DNA from 3 places in the Streptomyces castrisilvae genome. Region 3 is predicted to be linked to each of the others. Evidence: riboswitches for the same ligand, from Rfam matches in the RefSeq annotation. Region 3 holds a riboswitch; each other region holds the start of a gene.
What was found. Region 3 has a riboswitch for cobalamin ahead of P8A18_RS31840 ((2Fe-2S) ferredoxin domain-containing protein). Riboswitches for the same ligand answer to the same signal wherever they lie in the genome.
Positions count from the first base shown of each region.

Region 1 (4,312 bases), 6.9 Mb from region 3:
CTGGCCGTTCTCCCTCGACCCGGACAGCTCCATCGCGTACCTGCCCGGACTGCCGTTCACTGAGCAGTGGCACCGCTACCTCGCGTTCGACCTCGCCACCTCGCTGGGCTGGGACACCGGGCGGGCCGTCACCAACTTCGTCTGCGTCATGCTGGCGGGCCCGGCCGTGCTCACCACCTTCCGGCGCGCCGCCCGCCGGGCCCGCTTCCGGGCCCCGGTCCGCTTCACCCCCGCCGGTCCCGGCTCCGCCGACGGCCGGGACACCTGAGCCGGGCTCGTACCCAGGTGCCCCGGCCGTCCGCTCAACCGGGCGTCAGGAGGCGGCCAGTTCGCCGCGGACGGTACGGGCCGCCGCCACCAGGTTCTCCAGCGACGCACGGGTCTCGGGCCAGGCGCGGGTCTTCAGGCCGCAGTCGGGATTGACCCACAGCCGCTCGGCGGGGATGGCCTTCAGGCCGGTACGCAGGAGCTGTGCGGCCTCCTCGGCGCTCGGCACGCGCGGGGAGTGGATGTCGTAGACGCCGGGCCCCGCCTCGCGCGGGTAGCCGTGTGCGGCGAGTTCGTGGGCGACCTGCATGTGGGAGCGGGCGGCCTCCAGGCTGATGACGTCGGCGTCGAGGTCGTCGATGGCCTGAACGATGTCGCCGAATTCGGCGTAGCACATGTGGGTGTGGATCTGGGTGTCCGGCCTCACCCCGCTCGTGGTGAGGCGGAACGACTCGGTGGCCCAGGCCAGATAGTCCGCGCGGCCGGCGGCCCGCAGCGGCAGGGTCTCGCGCAGGGCGGGCTCGTCCACCTGGATGACCGAGGTGCCGCCCGCCTCCAGGTCGTTGACCTCGTCGCGCAGGGCGAGGGCGACCTGGCGGGCGGTGTCGCCGAGCGGCTGGTCGTCGCGGACGAAGGACCAGGCGAGCATGGTGACCGGGCCGGTGAGCATGCCCTTGACCGGGCGGTCGGTGAGCGACTGGGCGTAGAAGGTCCAGCGCACCGTCATGGGCGCGGGGCGCGAGATGTCGCCCGCGAGGACGGGCGGGCGGACGTAGCGGGTGCCGTAGGACTGGACCCAGCCGTGCTGGGTGGCCAGGTAGCCGGTCAGCTGCTCGGCGAAGTACTGCACCATGTCGTTGCGTTCGGGCTCGCCGTGCACCAGGACGTCGATGCCGGTCTTCTCCTGGAAGGCGATGACCTCGCCGATCTCGGCCCGGATGCGTTCCTCGTAACCGGCGGTGCCGATGCGTCCGGCGCGCAGGTCGGCACGGGCGGTGCGCAGTTCGCCGGTCTGCGGGAAGGAGCCGATGGTCGTCGTCGGCAGCAGCGGCAGCCCGAGGTGGGCGCGCTGGGCGGCGGCGCGTTCGCCGTACGGCTGGGAGCGGCGGCCGTCCGCCTCGGTGACGGCGGCGGCCCTGGCCCGCACCGCCGGGTCCCGGGTGAGGGGGGAGCCGGCGCGGGAGGCGTGGGCGGCGCGATTGGCGGCGATCTCGGAGGCCACCGCCTCGGTGCCCAGGGCCAGCCCCTTCGCCAGGGTCACCACCTCGTCGGTCTTCTGCCGGGCGAAGGCGAGCCAGCGGAGGATCTCCGGGTCGATGTCCTTCTCCGGCGCGGTGTCCAGCGGGACGTGCAGCAGGGAGCAGGACGCGGCGACGTCGACCCGGCCGGCGAGACCGAGGAGCGTGGCGAGGGTCGCGAGGGACTTCTCGTAGTCGTTGATCCAGATGTTGCGGCCGTTGACGACGCCCGCGACGAGCCGCTTGCCGGGGAGCCCGCCGACGGCTGCGAGGTCCTCCAGGTTGGCCGCGGCGGCGCCGGTGAAGTCGAGCGCCAGACCCTCGACGGGGGCCTTCGCCAGGACCGGGAGCGCCTCGCCGAGCCGGTCGAAGTAGGAGGCGACGAGCAGCTGGGGCCGGTCGGTGAGGGCGCCGAGGCCGCGGTAGGCGCGGGCGGCGGCGTTCAGCTCGGCCGGGGTGCGGTCCTGGACGAGGGCGGGCTCGTCCAGCTGCACCCACCGCGCTCCGGCGGCGCGCAGGTCGGCGAGCACCTCCGCGTACACCGGGAGCAGCCGGTCGAGCAGGGTGAGCGGTTCGAAGCCGGCGGCCACCCCGGGGGCGGGCTTGGCCAGCAGGAGATAGGTGACGGGACCGACGAGCACGGGCCGGGCGGTGTGCCCGAGCGCGAGGGCCTCGGTCAGCTCGGTGACCTGCTTGGTGGAGTCGGCGCTGAAGACGGTGTCGGGGCCGAGCTCGGGGACCAGGTAGTGGTAGTTCGTGTCGAACCACTTGGTCATCTCCAGCGGGGCCACGTCCTGGGTCCCGCGCGCCATGGCGAAGTACCCGTCGAGCGCGTCGGACGCGACGGCCTCGCGGTGCCGGTCCGGGACGGCCCCGACCATGACGCTGGTGTCCAGGACGTGGTCGTAGTACGAGAAGTCACCGGTCGGCACCTCGTGGACGCCGGCGCCGGCCAGCTGCCGCCAGTTGGACCGGCGCAGCTCTGCCGCCGTCTCCCGGAGGGCGTCGGCGGTGACCCGGCCCTTCCAGTAACCCTCGATCGCCTTCTTCAGCTCCCGGTCCGGGCCCTGCCGGGGGTAGCCGTACACGGTGGCCTGCGCTGCCGCGGCTGCGGGCTTGGATGTCACGGAAATCTCCTTCGCGAGATGACTCCTGAACATCCCGGGACGGGACACGGACGCGAAGGGATGACGAACCGGACGGGCCCCTGGCACACACGGTGCGGGTTCTTCGTCAGGTACGCACGCCGACCCGCCCACGAGGTCACCGGGATTTCCGCGTACGAGGGGTCGTACGCGGGCAACGGGCAGGTCTTCGGACTCGCGGGCGCATCCGCCAGGGACGGATTCCTACTGGCCGTCGCTTCCCGGATCGGACGGATCCAGTGCGTATGACGGCGGTCGTTCCCACTCACCGCTGCGGGGCAGTCCCGGATTCCCACCGGGTTCCCTCTTACGACGCGCCTGTCTGGCGGACAGGGCGAACCAGCTGCGCCGCCAGCCTACGGGGTCGCGGACCGTGCGTGGCGCCCCGGCTCACATACCGGGACGGAAACCGCGCGGGAGGGGTGGGGCCGGGGTGTGGCCCTTCACGCGGCCCGGCCTCCTGCGCTAGGTTAAGTGAGGGTAGCCTAAGTTCCCAGTGCCCGACTGCCTGAACTCCGGGCGAAGGATGTCCGGTTGGCGGAAGAGGTGTCTGTGCCGCGCAAGTCGATGTTAGGTTAGCCTTGCCTGGGCTTTAGGGGGGACTTCGTGTGGGCGTGGAAGGTGAGGGGCGGTGGCCCGGCGGTCGAGGCCGTCCGCACGGCTGATCGTGACGCCGGCAGCCTCTGAACCCTGTGGGTCCCGAAGCGTGTGCCCCGAAGTCGCCGTCCGCCCGCCGTGAGCCGCTCCGCGCTCCCGGCGGGACGGGCCGCGCCCACCGCCACCGGCGAAAACCCTCTCCCCGCCCGGCCGTTCGCGTTGCCCGCCGCCGGGCCCGTACCCACCGCACCACCGCTCCGACCCACCCGTCGGTGCCCACCCCCCGAAGGAGTCGTCCGATGAGCCAGACCTTGTCGCCCGAGCGTGTCCGGGCCGACATCGCGGAACTGCTGGGCTGTGAGCCCGCCGAGATCGCACCCGAGGAGAATCTCGTCGACCTCGGGCTCGACTCGATGCGCATCATGGTCCTGGTCGAGCGCTGGCGGGCGGCAGGGGCGACCACGCTGGAGTTCCCCGACCTCTTCGAGCTGCCCGAACTCGGCCACTGGCAGGCGCTGCTGGCGGGTGAGGCAGCGTGAGCCGCACCGACCAGCGGGACCGGTACCTGGAGCGGATCGCCGAGGTGCGGGCCGGCCTGCACGCCGAGAAGGTCGGCTACCCGATCGGCATCCGGGAGGCCGAGGTCGTGCGTACGTCCACGGTCGGCACGGGGCTGCTGCGGGTGACCCTGGGCGGGGCGGGCACCGAGGGGTTCGAGGCCCACGCGCCCGACGAGCACGTCAAGCTGATCTTCCCGGAGGCGGACGGCACCCTGCGCCTGCCCGAGCGCAACGGGGCGATGCTGCGCTGGCCGAGGCCGGTGCCCACCTCGCGCGAGTACACCGTGCGCCGCTACGACCCCGCCACGGGCGAGCTCGACATCGACATCGCCGCACATGAGGGCGGTCTCGCCTCCGACTGGGCCCGCAAGGTGCAGCCCGGCGACACCATGCACATCGCGGGGCCGCCCGGCGGGCTGATCGTCCCGCACAGCTACGGCCGCTACCTGCTCGTCGGCGATCTCACCGCGCTGCCCGCCATCGCGCGGTGGCTGGAGGAACTGCC
Region 1 covers NZ_CP120997.1:435,616-439,927, reverse strand. Annotated here, with positions in the region: gene P8A18_RS01690 (ECF transporter S component family protein) at 1-268, shown strand, start outside; gene metE (5-methyltetrahydropteroyltriglutamate--homocysteine S-methyltransferase) at 314-2,632, opposite strand; cobalamin riboswitch at 2,794-3,009, opposite strand; gene P8A18_RS01680 (phosphopantetheine-binding protein) at 3,547-3,786, shown strand; gene P8A18_RS01675 (siderophore-interacting protein) at 3,783-4,312, shown strand, end outside.
Region 1: linked by a shared signal. The riboswitch ahead of metE (5-methyltetrahydropteroyltriglutamate--homocysteine S-methyltransferase) and the one ahead of P8A18_RS31840 ((2Fe-2S) ferredoxin domain-containing protein) in region 3 are both predicted to bind cobalamin.

Region 2 (4,312 bases), 5.8 Mb from region 3:
GACCTCGGTGACGAGCGTGGAGACGGCGGTGGCGTGCACCGCGTGGGTGTGCACGACGGCGGTCGCCCCGGTGTTCCGGTAGACGGCGAGGTGGAGGGGGAGTTCGCTGGTGGGGGCCAGCTCGCCGAGTATCTGGTTGCCTTCCGGATCGACGCCGACCGCGTCCTCGGGGCGGAGCCGTTCGTAGGGCACTCCGCTGGGGGTGACGAGCACGGTGTCGCCGACCCGCGCGGAGACGTTTCCGGAGGTCCCGACGACCAGCCCTTCGGCCGCCGTTCTGCGGGCCGTGGCGACGACCGCTTCCCATGCCTGTGCGATCGCGTCCCGGTCACTCATACGAAGATCCTTTCGATGGATGAGCGGCCCGCTCCGGATGGGGTCACCGCAACGCCCTGCTCAGTTCATCTTCCGTTCACTCAAGTTGCCTACGTTCCACGTGCCAATGACGTCGAACGATTGCCTGGGTAAATGGAACACATCACGCTGCTGCTCGCGATAGTGATCGTGACAGCTCTAGTGTTCGATTTCACGAACGGTTTCCACGACACCGCCAACGCGATGGCCACCACCATCTCGACCGGCGCACTCAAACCCAAGACGGCGGTCGCGATGTCCGCCGTTCTCAATCTGGTCGGCGCGTTCCTGTCCGTGGAGGTCGCCAAGACGATCTCCGGCGGGATCGTCAATGAGAACGGCCTCAGAACCGAGGTCATCTTCGCGGCGCTCGTCGGCGCCATCCTGTGGAATCTTCTGACCTGGCTGGTCGGGCTCCCGTCCAGCTCCTCCCACGCACTGTTCGGCGGCCTCATCGGCGCCGCGGTGATGTCCGCCGGCTGGTCGTCGGTCAACGGCGGCACCGTCGTCACCAAGGTGCTGCTGCCCGCCGTCGCCGCCCCGATCGTGGCCGGTCTGGCCGCGCTGCTGGCCACCCGGCTGACGTACCGGATCGGCGGGAAGATCCGGAACGACGCCCAGGAGAAGGCGACCGCCAAGGGCTACCGGGCCGGCCAGATCGCGTCGGCCGGGCTCGTCTCGCTCGCCCACGGCACCAACGACGCGCAGAAGACGATGGGCATCATCACCCTGGCCCTCGTCACCGGCGGCGTCCTCTCCCCCGGCTCCAACCCACCGGTCTGGGTCATCGTCAGCGCCGGCCTGGCCATCGCGATGGGCACCTACCTGGGCGGCTGGCGCATCATCCGCACCATGGGCAGCGGCCTGACCGAGCTGAAGCCGCCGCAGGGCTTCGCCGCCCAGACCGGCGCGGCCACCGTCATCCTGGCCTCCTCGCACCTCGGCTTCTCCCTCTCCACCACCCAGTCCTGCTCCGGCGCCGTGATGGGCGCGGGCCTCGGCCGCAAGGGAGGCGTGGTCCGCTGGTCCACCGCCACCCGGATGTTCATCGCCTGGGGACTGACCCTGCCGGCCGCGGGACTGGTCGGCGCGGGCGCGGAGTTCCTCACGAAGCAGGGCACCTGGGGCGTCGTGGTCGTCGCGGCCCTGCTGGTCGCCGGCTCCGGCACGATCTGGGTGCTCTCCCGCCGTAAGCCCGTCGGCCACGGCGATGTCGCGCCCGGCTCCGGGGACGGGATCGCGGCCGAACCCGCGGGCGTCGTCACCACCGCCATCGCGGCCGTCAGCCCGCCGCCCACCATCGCCGCCCAGGCCCACGACCTCACCGCCACCATCCCGGCCCCCGCGGCACCCGTCGCCGATCCTCCCCGGCCCGCCACGGTCTGAGCGACCCGGCACTCATCCCGGTACTCCGGTACTCGGTAAGGACACTCCGCATGAACATCGACTGGGCAGCCCTGGGAACCGTCTTCGGCGTCTCCCTCGTCACCACCGTCGCTCTGGTGGGCCTCTTCACCCTCGGCATCGTCGGCCTCTCCAAGCAGCCCGAGCCTGCCACGCGGGGCGGCCGGGCGGGCACCTCGCTCCTGCTGGCCCGCGCCGGCGCGTACGTCTGCTTCGGGCTGTGCGCGGCGGCGGTCGCGTACGGCATCTATCTGATCGTCGCCTGACACCTCCTCCCCCTCGCATCGGGCCGGACGCACCTCGTGCGCTTCCGGCCCGATGTGCGTCTGCGCACACTGCGCCGTCGCAGGTCAACAGCAAGTTGACGGGCGTTCGCGGGGCGTGGTGGACTGCCGGAGCCATTACGGCGACAGCAGAGGAAGCCGGTGCGAATCCGGCGCGGTCCCGCCACTGTCACCGGGGAGCGGTCCCCACCACCGCACGTCACGGCCCGCCGAGGCGGACTGGAAGACCGGGGAAACCGCCGATCCGGAAGCCAGGAGACTCTCGCCGCCGTCACGTCGAACCAGGGCGCGGACCCTGAGTGAGGACATATCGCCATGCCCGGCTGCCGTGCGACCGTTCCCCCGCCGCCCCCGCGGGCGGCTGCCCGTACGAAGGTCCTCCGAGGCGTGACGGCCGGCTGAACCGTGCGTGCCGATCGCATCTACGCGTACGGCGCCACGGCCGGTCTGATCGGCGATCTGCTGCTCGGTGACCCCCGCAGGGGGCACCCGGTCGCCGCCTTCGGGCGGGCCGCGGCAGGCGTCGAACACCGGCTCTGGCGCGACCACCGGGGCTGGGGCGCACTGCACACCCTGCTCTGCGCCGGAGGCGCCGCCGGGAGCGCCGCGCTGGCCGCCCGCGCCCTGCGCCGCCACCCCGCCGCGTCCGTAGCCCTGACCGCCGCCGCCACCTGGTCCGTCGTCGGCGGTACGTCTCTGGGGCGCGAGGCGCGGTCCATCGGCGCGGCCCTCGCGGCGGGCGATGTCGAGCTGGCCCGGGAGCGGCTGCCGCATCTGTGCGGGCGCGACCCGCAGTCCCTGGACGCCCCGCAGATCGCCCGCGCCGTCGTGGAGTCCGTCGCCGAGAACACCTCCGACGCCGTGGTCGGCGCCCTGGTGTGGGGCGCCCTGGGCGGCGTCCCCGGGCTCGTCGGCTTCCGCGCCGCCAACACGCTGGACGCGATGGTCGGCCACAAGTCGCCCCGCTACCGGCGTTACGGCTGGGCATCGGCCCGGCTGGACGACCTCGCGGGCTGGCCGGGCGCCCGGCTGACGGCCCTGCTCGCCGTGGCCGCCGGGGGCCGGCCGCGAGAAGCGGTACGCGCCTGGCGGGCGGACGCGGCCCAGCACCCCAGCCCCAACGCGGGGCCGGTGGAGGCCTCGTTCGCCGGCGCGCTCGGCGTACGGCTCGGCGGCACCCTCGCCTACGGCGGGCGGATCGAACACCGGCCGGTGCTCAACGGCGGTTCCGGCCGCGCGGTGGAGACCGGCGACATCGAACGCGCCGTGCGCCTCTCGCGCCGGGTGGGCGTGCTGGCCCTCGGGGTCAGCGTGGCGGCCCGGCTGGGCGCGGGGGCGGCCGCGCGACGGATCTCGGGAGCGGGGCGGGGCCCAGGCCCCCACGCGCCCGGACGGACCTCTGGACGGAGAACGGGATGAGCGGTGGACTGCTGGTCGCCGGAACCACGTCGGACGCGGGCAAGAGCGTCGTCACCGCCGGGATCTGCCGCTGGCTGGTGCGCCGGGGGGTGAAGGTCGCCCCGTTCAAGGCGCAGAACATGTCGCTGAACTCCTTCGTCACCCGCGAGGGCGCCGAGATCGGGCGCGCCCAGGCGATGCAGGCCCAGGCCGCCCGGGTGGAGCCGACCGCCCTGATGAACCCGGTCCTCCTCAAGCCCGGCGGCGACCGCTCCAGCCAGGTCGTCCTGATGGGACGGCCCGTCGGTGAGATGAGCGCCCGCGGCTACCACGGCGGCCGGCAGGAGAAGCTCCTGTCCACCGTCGTCGACTGCCTGGAGCAGCTCCGGGGCACGTACGACGCGGTGATCTGCGAGGGGGCGGGCAGTCCGGCCGAGATCAACCTGCGGCGCACGGACATCGTGAACATGGGCATCGCACGGGCGGCGCGCTTCCCGGTGGTGGTCGTCGGGGACATCGACCGCGGCGGGGTCTTCGCCTCGTTCTTCGGGACGACCGCGCTGCTGGCGCCCGAGGACCAGGAGCTGATCGCGGGCTATCTGGTCAACAAGTTCCGCGGCGACGTCTCGCTGCTCGAACCGGGCCTCGACATGCTGCGCGATCTGACGGGCCGCCCCACCTACGGGGTGCTGCCCTTCGCGCACGGCCTCGGCATCGACGAGGAGGACGGCCTCCGTGTGTCGCTGCGCGGCACCGTGCGCGAGTCGGCCGTCGCCCCGCCGCACGGCGAGGACATCCTGCGCGTCGCCGTGTGCGCGGTGCCGCTGATGTCCAACTTCACCGATGTGGACGCGCTGGCCGCCGAACCGGGC
Region 2 covers NZ_CP120997.1:1,519,233-1,523,544, forward strand. Annotated here, with positions in the region: gene P8A18_RS06370 (class II aldolase/adducin family protein) at 1-336, opposite strand, end outside; gene P8A18_RS06375 (inorganic phosphate transporter) at 469-1,740, shown strand; gene P8A18_RS06380 (hypothetical protein) at 1,791-2,024, shown strand; cobalamin riboswitch at 2,175-2,303, shown strand; gene P8A18_RS06385 (cobalamin biosynthesis protein) at 2,448-3,461, shown strand; gene P8A18_RS06390 (cobyric acid synthase) at 3,458-4,312, shown strand, end outside.
Region 2: linked by a shared signal. The riboswitch ahead of P8A18_RS06385 (cobalamin biosynthesis protein) and the one ahead of P8A18_RS31840 ((2Fe-2S) ferredoxin domain-containing protein) in region 3 are both predicted to bind cobalamin.

Region 3 (4,312 bases):
GGCCGTCCGGCGTAGGAGGCCAGGCGGGTGATGGCCTCGCTCAGCCCGTCCTCGCTCAGCTCGTCCTCGGGCAGCCCGTTGTCCTTCGCCTTCGGTGACGCGCTGTCGTGCCGAATTCCACGCTGCCACGCCTGCCGGCGCGCGTGCAGAGGAGAATGTCTTCCCGGGAGAAGGGCATCCTGGGAAGAATTTCTCCCCCTCACAGCTGGTGCGTTCACTGCCAGACTGGAGGCATGAGCCCATCACCGCATCTGAACGAGCTGGGGGAGTTCCTCAAGGCACGCCGATCCGAGCTGACCCCCCGCGCCGTGGGCCTGCCCGACAAGGCCGGAAAGCGCCGGGTGGCGGGTCTGCGCCGTGAAGAGGTCGCACAGCTGGCGGCGATCTCCACGGACTACTACACCCGACTCGAACAGGGGCGTCTGCCTGCCTCTGCCCCCGTACTCGAAGCTGTTGCACAGGCCCTCGGCCTGGATGAAGACCAGCGCCGCTACCTCTTCGGGCTCGCGGGCAAGGAAGCGGACAAGCCGCGCCGCCGCGCCCGCCAAAGGGTCCAGCCGCAGTTGCGCCGGGTGCTGGAAGACCTCGCGGCCACCCCGGCCGTCGTCATGGGCCGCCGCATGGACATTCTCGCCTGGAACTCCCTCGCCGCCGCCATGGTGACCGATTTCGCAGCCGTTCCGGAAAAGCACCGGAACTACGTCCGCGTCCTTTTCACCGATCCGGCCATGCGAACGCTCTACGCCGACTGGAAAAGCGTGGCACGCATGGCGGTTGCACAACTGCGCATGGAAGCAGCGAAATACCCGGACGACCCGAGACTGACCGCCCTGGTCGGCGAACTGTGTGTCCAGGACGGAGACTTCCGCAGGTGGTGGGCCGCCCACCACGTCGCCACCCTCGGCGTCGGAACCAAGGTCCTCGACCATCCCGTCGCCGGGCGGCTGTCACTGGACTGGGACACCCTCACCGCCGGCACCGACCCCGACCAGCAGCTCGTCCTGTGGACCGCCGAGGCCGGATCACCCACCTATGACCGGCTGCGCATCCTCGCCTCGTGGGCCGCCGACCACGCGATCTCGTCGGCCTCCTGAACCGGCTCGCCGGGCGTGGCCCGGATCACCCATGCCGGGCCGGAGCGCATCCGCAGCCGGAAACGACGACTGGGCGGGCGAGCGCTGTTCCGCCGGCGACGTCCCTCCGGTGAGGGACGGGTGGCATCATGGCTGGTGACTTGGGCGGCAGCGCTCCGAGGAAACCGGTGTGAATCCGGTGCGGTACCGCCACTGTGATCGGCGAGCGGATCCCGACGTGCCACTGCCCCGCGCGGGCGGGGCACCGGGGCGCGCGCTTGCCCGAGAGCCAGAGACTCACGCTGTCGCCCCCTCGACGTACCCCCGGGGCGGAACTCCCCGGCGAGAGGGAGGACGCGGCATGCTTGAACAGCCCGCCGACGAGAACGTACCGACAGCGGACCGGGCGGTCCCGTGCCGGGTGGTGGTGTGCCGCGACTGCTGCTGCGGGACCGTGAAGGTCGACGCCGATCACGCGGCGCAGACCGCGCGGTTGCGGGAGATCGCCCCGGTGCGGATCTCCGAGTGCCTGGACGTGTGCGATCAGGCCAACGTCGTCGTCGTGCAGCCCTCGGCGGCCGCACGGGCGGCAGGCGCCCGCCCGGTCTGGCTCGGGCTGGTCAATGACCCGGCAGCGACGGAGGACATAGTGGAATGGGTGCGGGCCGGCGGGCCGGGTGTCGCGGCCCGCCCCGAGATCCTGGACCTCTATGTGATCGCCGCGCCCCGCCGCGTCGGGACAGCGGCCTCATGAACGGCGGCCGGGGCACGGCGGACGACGTACCGGCGGACGACGTACCGATGGACGACGTACCGATGGACGACGTACCGGCATACGACGTACCGGCGGACGAGGTCGTCGAGGCGCTGCGGGACGTCGCGCGGCTGGGAGGCTTCTTCGCCCTCGACACGGTCCGGGGGCTCGCGTCCGGCTCCGGCTCCGGCTCCGGTGAGGAGCGTCTCACGCGGGAGGGTTTCGCGGCGCGGGCCAGGACCGTCAACGAACGCTACGGCACTGCCGAAACCCGTATCGGCGTCTCCATCGCCCACCTCGGACTCGCGGCACGCCTGTGGTCGCCGGTCCTCGCCTGCGCCCTGGTCCACGGGATCGTGCCGGTGATGACCACCGTGGAATGGGCCGGCGACGGCTCAGCCCTTCGGCTGGCCGGGCCGCGGGGCAGCCGCGTCCCCCCGTCCGGGTCGTCACCGGCGGACGCCGTGGCCACGCAGACCGACGGCGTCCTTCAGCGCGTCGAGAGCCACCTGCCCGTCAAGATGGCGCCGCGGCTGCTCGCGGGGAACTCCGCTTCCGCGCTGGCCGGTTCGGCGGCGCAGCTGCTGAGATCCCGGCCCGGCCTGCGGGCGCCGCTCACCGAGCTGACACGGGAACTCCTGGAGACCGGACGGCTGCGCGGGACCGGCCGGATCACCGGCCCCGAGCTGACCTTCCGCCGCCGCAGCTGCTGCCTCTACTACCGGGCGCCGAACGGCTCGAAGTGCGGGGACTGCTGCCTGGTCCGGTGACCGGGTCCGGTCGCGAGATCAGGCACCGGACCGGAGGTCACCTCTCCGCGCCGGGCAACGGCGGCCCGTCCGCCGGCAGGAACGTCACCTGGGGGCGGCCCGTGCGGGGATGCACCGCGACCTCGGCCGTCACCTCGTAGACCTCCGCGAGCAGGCGCGGAGTGAGCACCTCGTGCGGCGGTCCGGACGCGACGACACCGCCGTCGCGCAGAACGTACAGGCGATCGCAGTAGTACGCGGCCAGGTTGAGGTCGTGCAGGGCGACGAGAACCGTCGCGGGCAGTCGGCGCAGCGCGGACAGGATCTCCAACTGATGCCGGATGTCCAGGTGGTTGGTCGGTTCGTCCAGGACGAGCAGTGACGGCTCCTGGGCCAGGGCACGGGCGATCAGCACCCGCTGCCGCTCGCCGCCGGAGAGATGGTCGAAGGGGCGGTCGGCCAGGGTGACGGCGTCGACCGAGGCGAGCGCCGTCTCGATCGTGGCGGCGTCCTCGGCCGTGTCGCCCGACAGGAGCCGTTTGTGCGGGGTCCGGCCCATCGCGACGACTTCCCGCACACTCAGATCGAGGCCGGACGGGGTGTCCTGCACCACCGCGGCCAGTGTGCGCGCGAGCCGGCGTGGGGGCAGGGTCCAGGCGTCGGCGCCGTCGACGCGGACCGTTCCGGCTTCCGGGCGCAGGACGCGGTAGACGGCGCGCAGCAGGCTCGACTTGCCACTGCCGTTCGGGCCGACGAGGCCGATGGTCTCGCCGGGACGGGCCGTGAGCGTGACGTCGTGGACCAGTCGCCGGGCGCAGGCCGTGAGTGTGACGCCCTCGACGCGCAGTTCGGCCGCTGTCATGCCGCGCCTCCCGCCTTCTTGCGCGCGTCGCGCCGCATCAGCCACAGGAAGAACGGCCCTCCGCACAGGGCGGTGAGCACGCCGACCGGGATCTCCTGCGGTGCCGCAACGGTTCGCGCCGCGATGTCGGCCAGGACCAGGAACGACGCACCCCCCAGCGCGGCGGCGGGCAGCACACGCCGGTGGTCGCCGCCGACGAGCAGCCGCACGACGTGCGGCAGCATCAGACCGACGAAACCGATCGGTCCGGCGGCGGCGACCAGCACACCGGTGACCAGCGAGACGAGCACGAACATCCGGGCCCGGAACCGAGCGACATCCAGACCCATGGTGGCGGCGGCCTCCTCCCCGGCGAGCAGCAGGTTCAGGTTCGGGGACTGCACCATGAGGACGGCGATCCCGAGCAGCAGCGCCAGACCGGGCAGCCAGAGCGAACTCCAGGACACACCGCCCAGACCGCCCAGCGTCCAGGCGAGGACGGTGCGCGCCTCGTTGCCGTTGTCCGTCGTCAGGAGCAGCAGGTTCAGCAGCGCGCTGAGCACCGACGCCACCGCGACCCCGGCCAGGATGAGCCGCAGCGAGGTGATGCGGCCGCCGGTGCGGGCGGCGGCGTAGACGAGTACGAGCGCGCCCAGCGCCCCCGTGAACGCGGCCGCCGACAGGGACACCGCGCCGAAGAGGCTCACCCCGAACACGATCACCGCGACCGCCCCGAGCGAGGCACCGGAGGACACCCCGAGGAGGTACGGCTCGGCGAGCGGGTTGCGCACCAGTGCCTGCAACGCCGTTCCGACGACGGCGAGGCCCGCGCCGGTGACCGCGCCGAGCAGGACGCGTGGCCCGCGCACGTCGAGGACGATCGTCTCCCGTGCCC
Region 3 covers NZ_CP120997.1:7,354,537-7,358,848, forward strand. Annotated here, with positions in the region: gene P8A18_RS31835 (helix-turn-helix domain-containing protein) at 234-1,094, shown strand; cobalamin riboswitch at 1,252-1,372, shown strand; gene P8A18_RS31840 ((2Fe-2S) ferredoxin domain-containing protein) at 1,435-1,827, shown strand; gene P8A18_RS31845 ((2Fe-2S)-binding protein) at 1,875-2,597, shown strand; gene P8A18_RS31850 (ABC transporter ATP-binding protein) at 2,635-3,438, opposite strand; gene P8A18_RS31855 (FecCD family ABC transporter permease) at 3,435-4,312, opposite strand, start outside.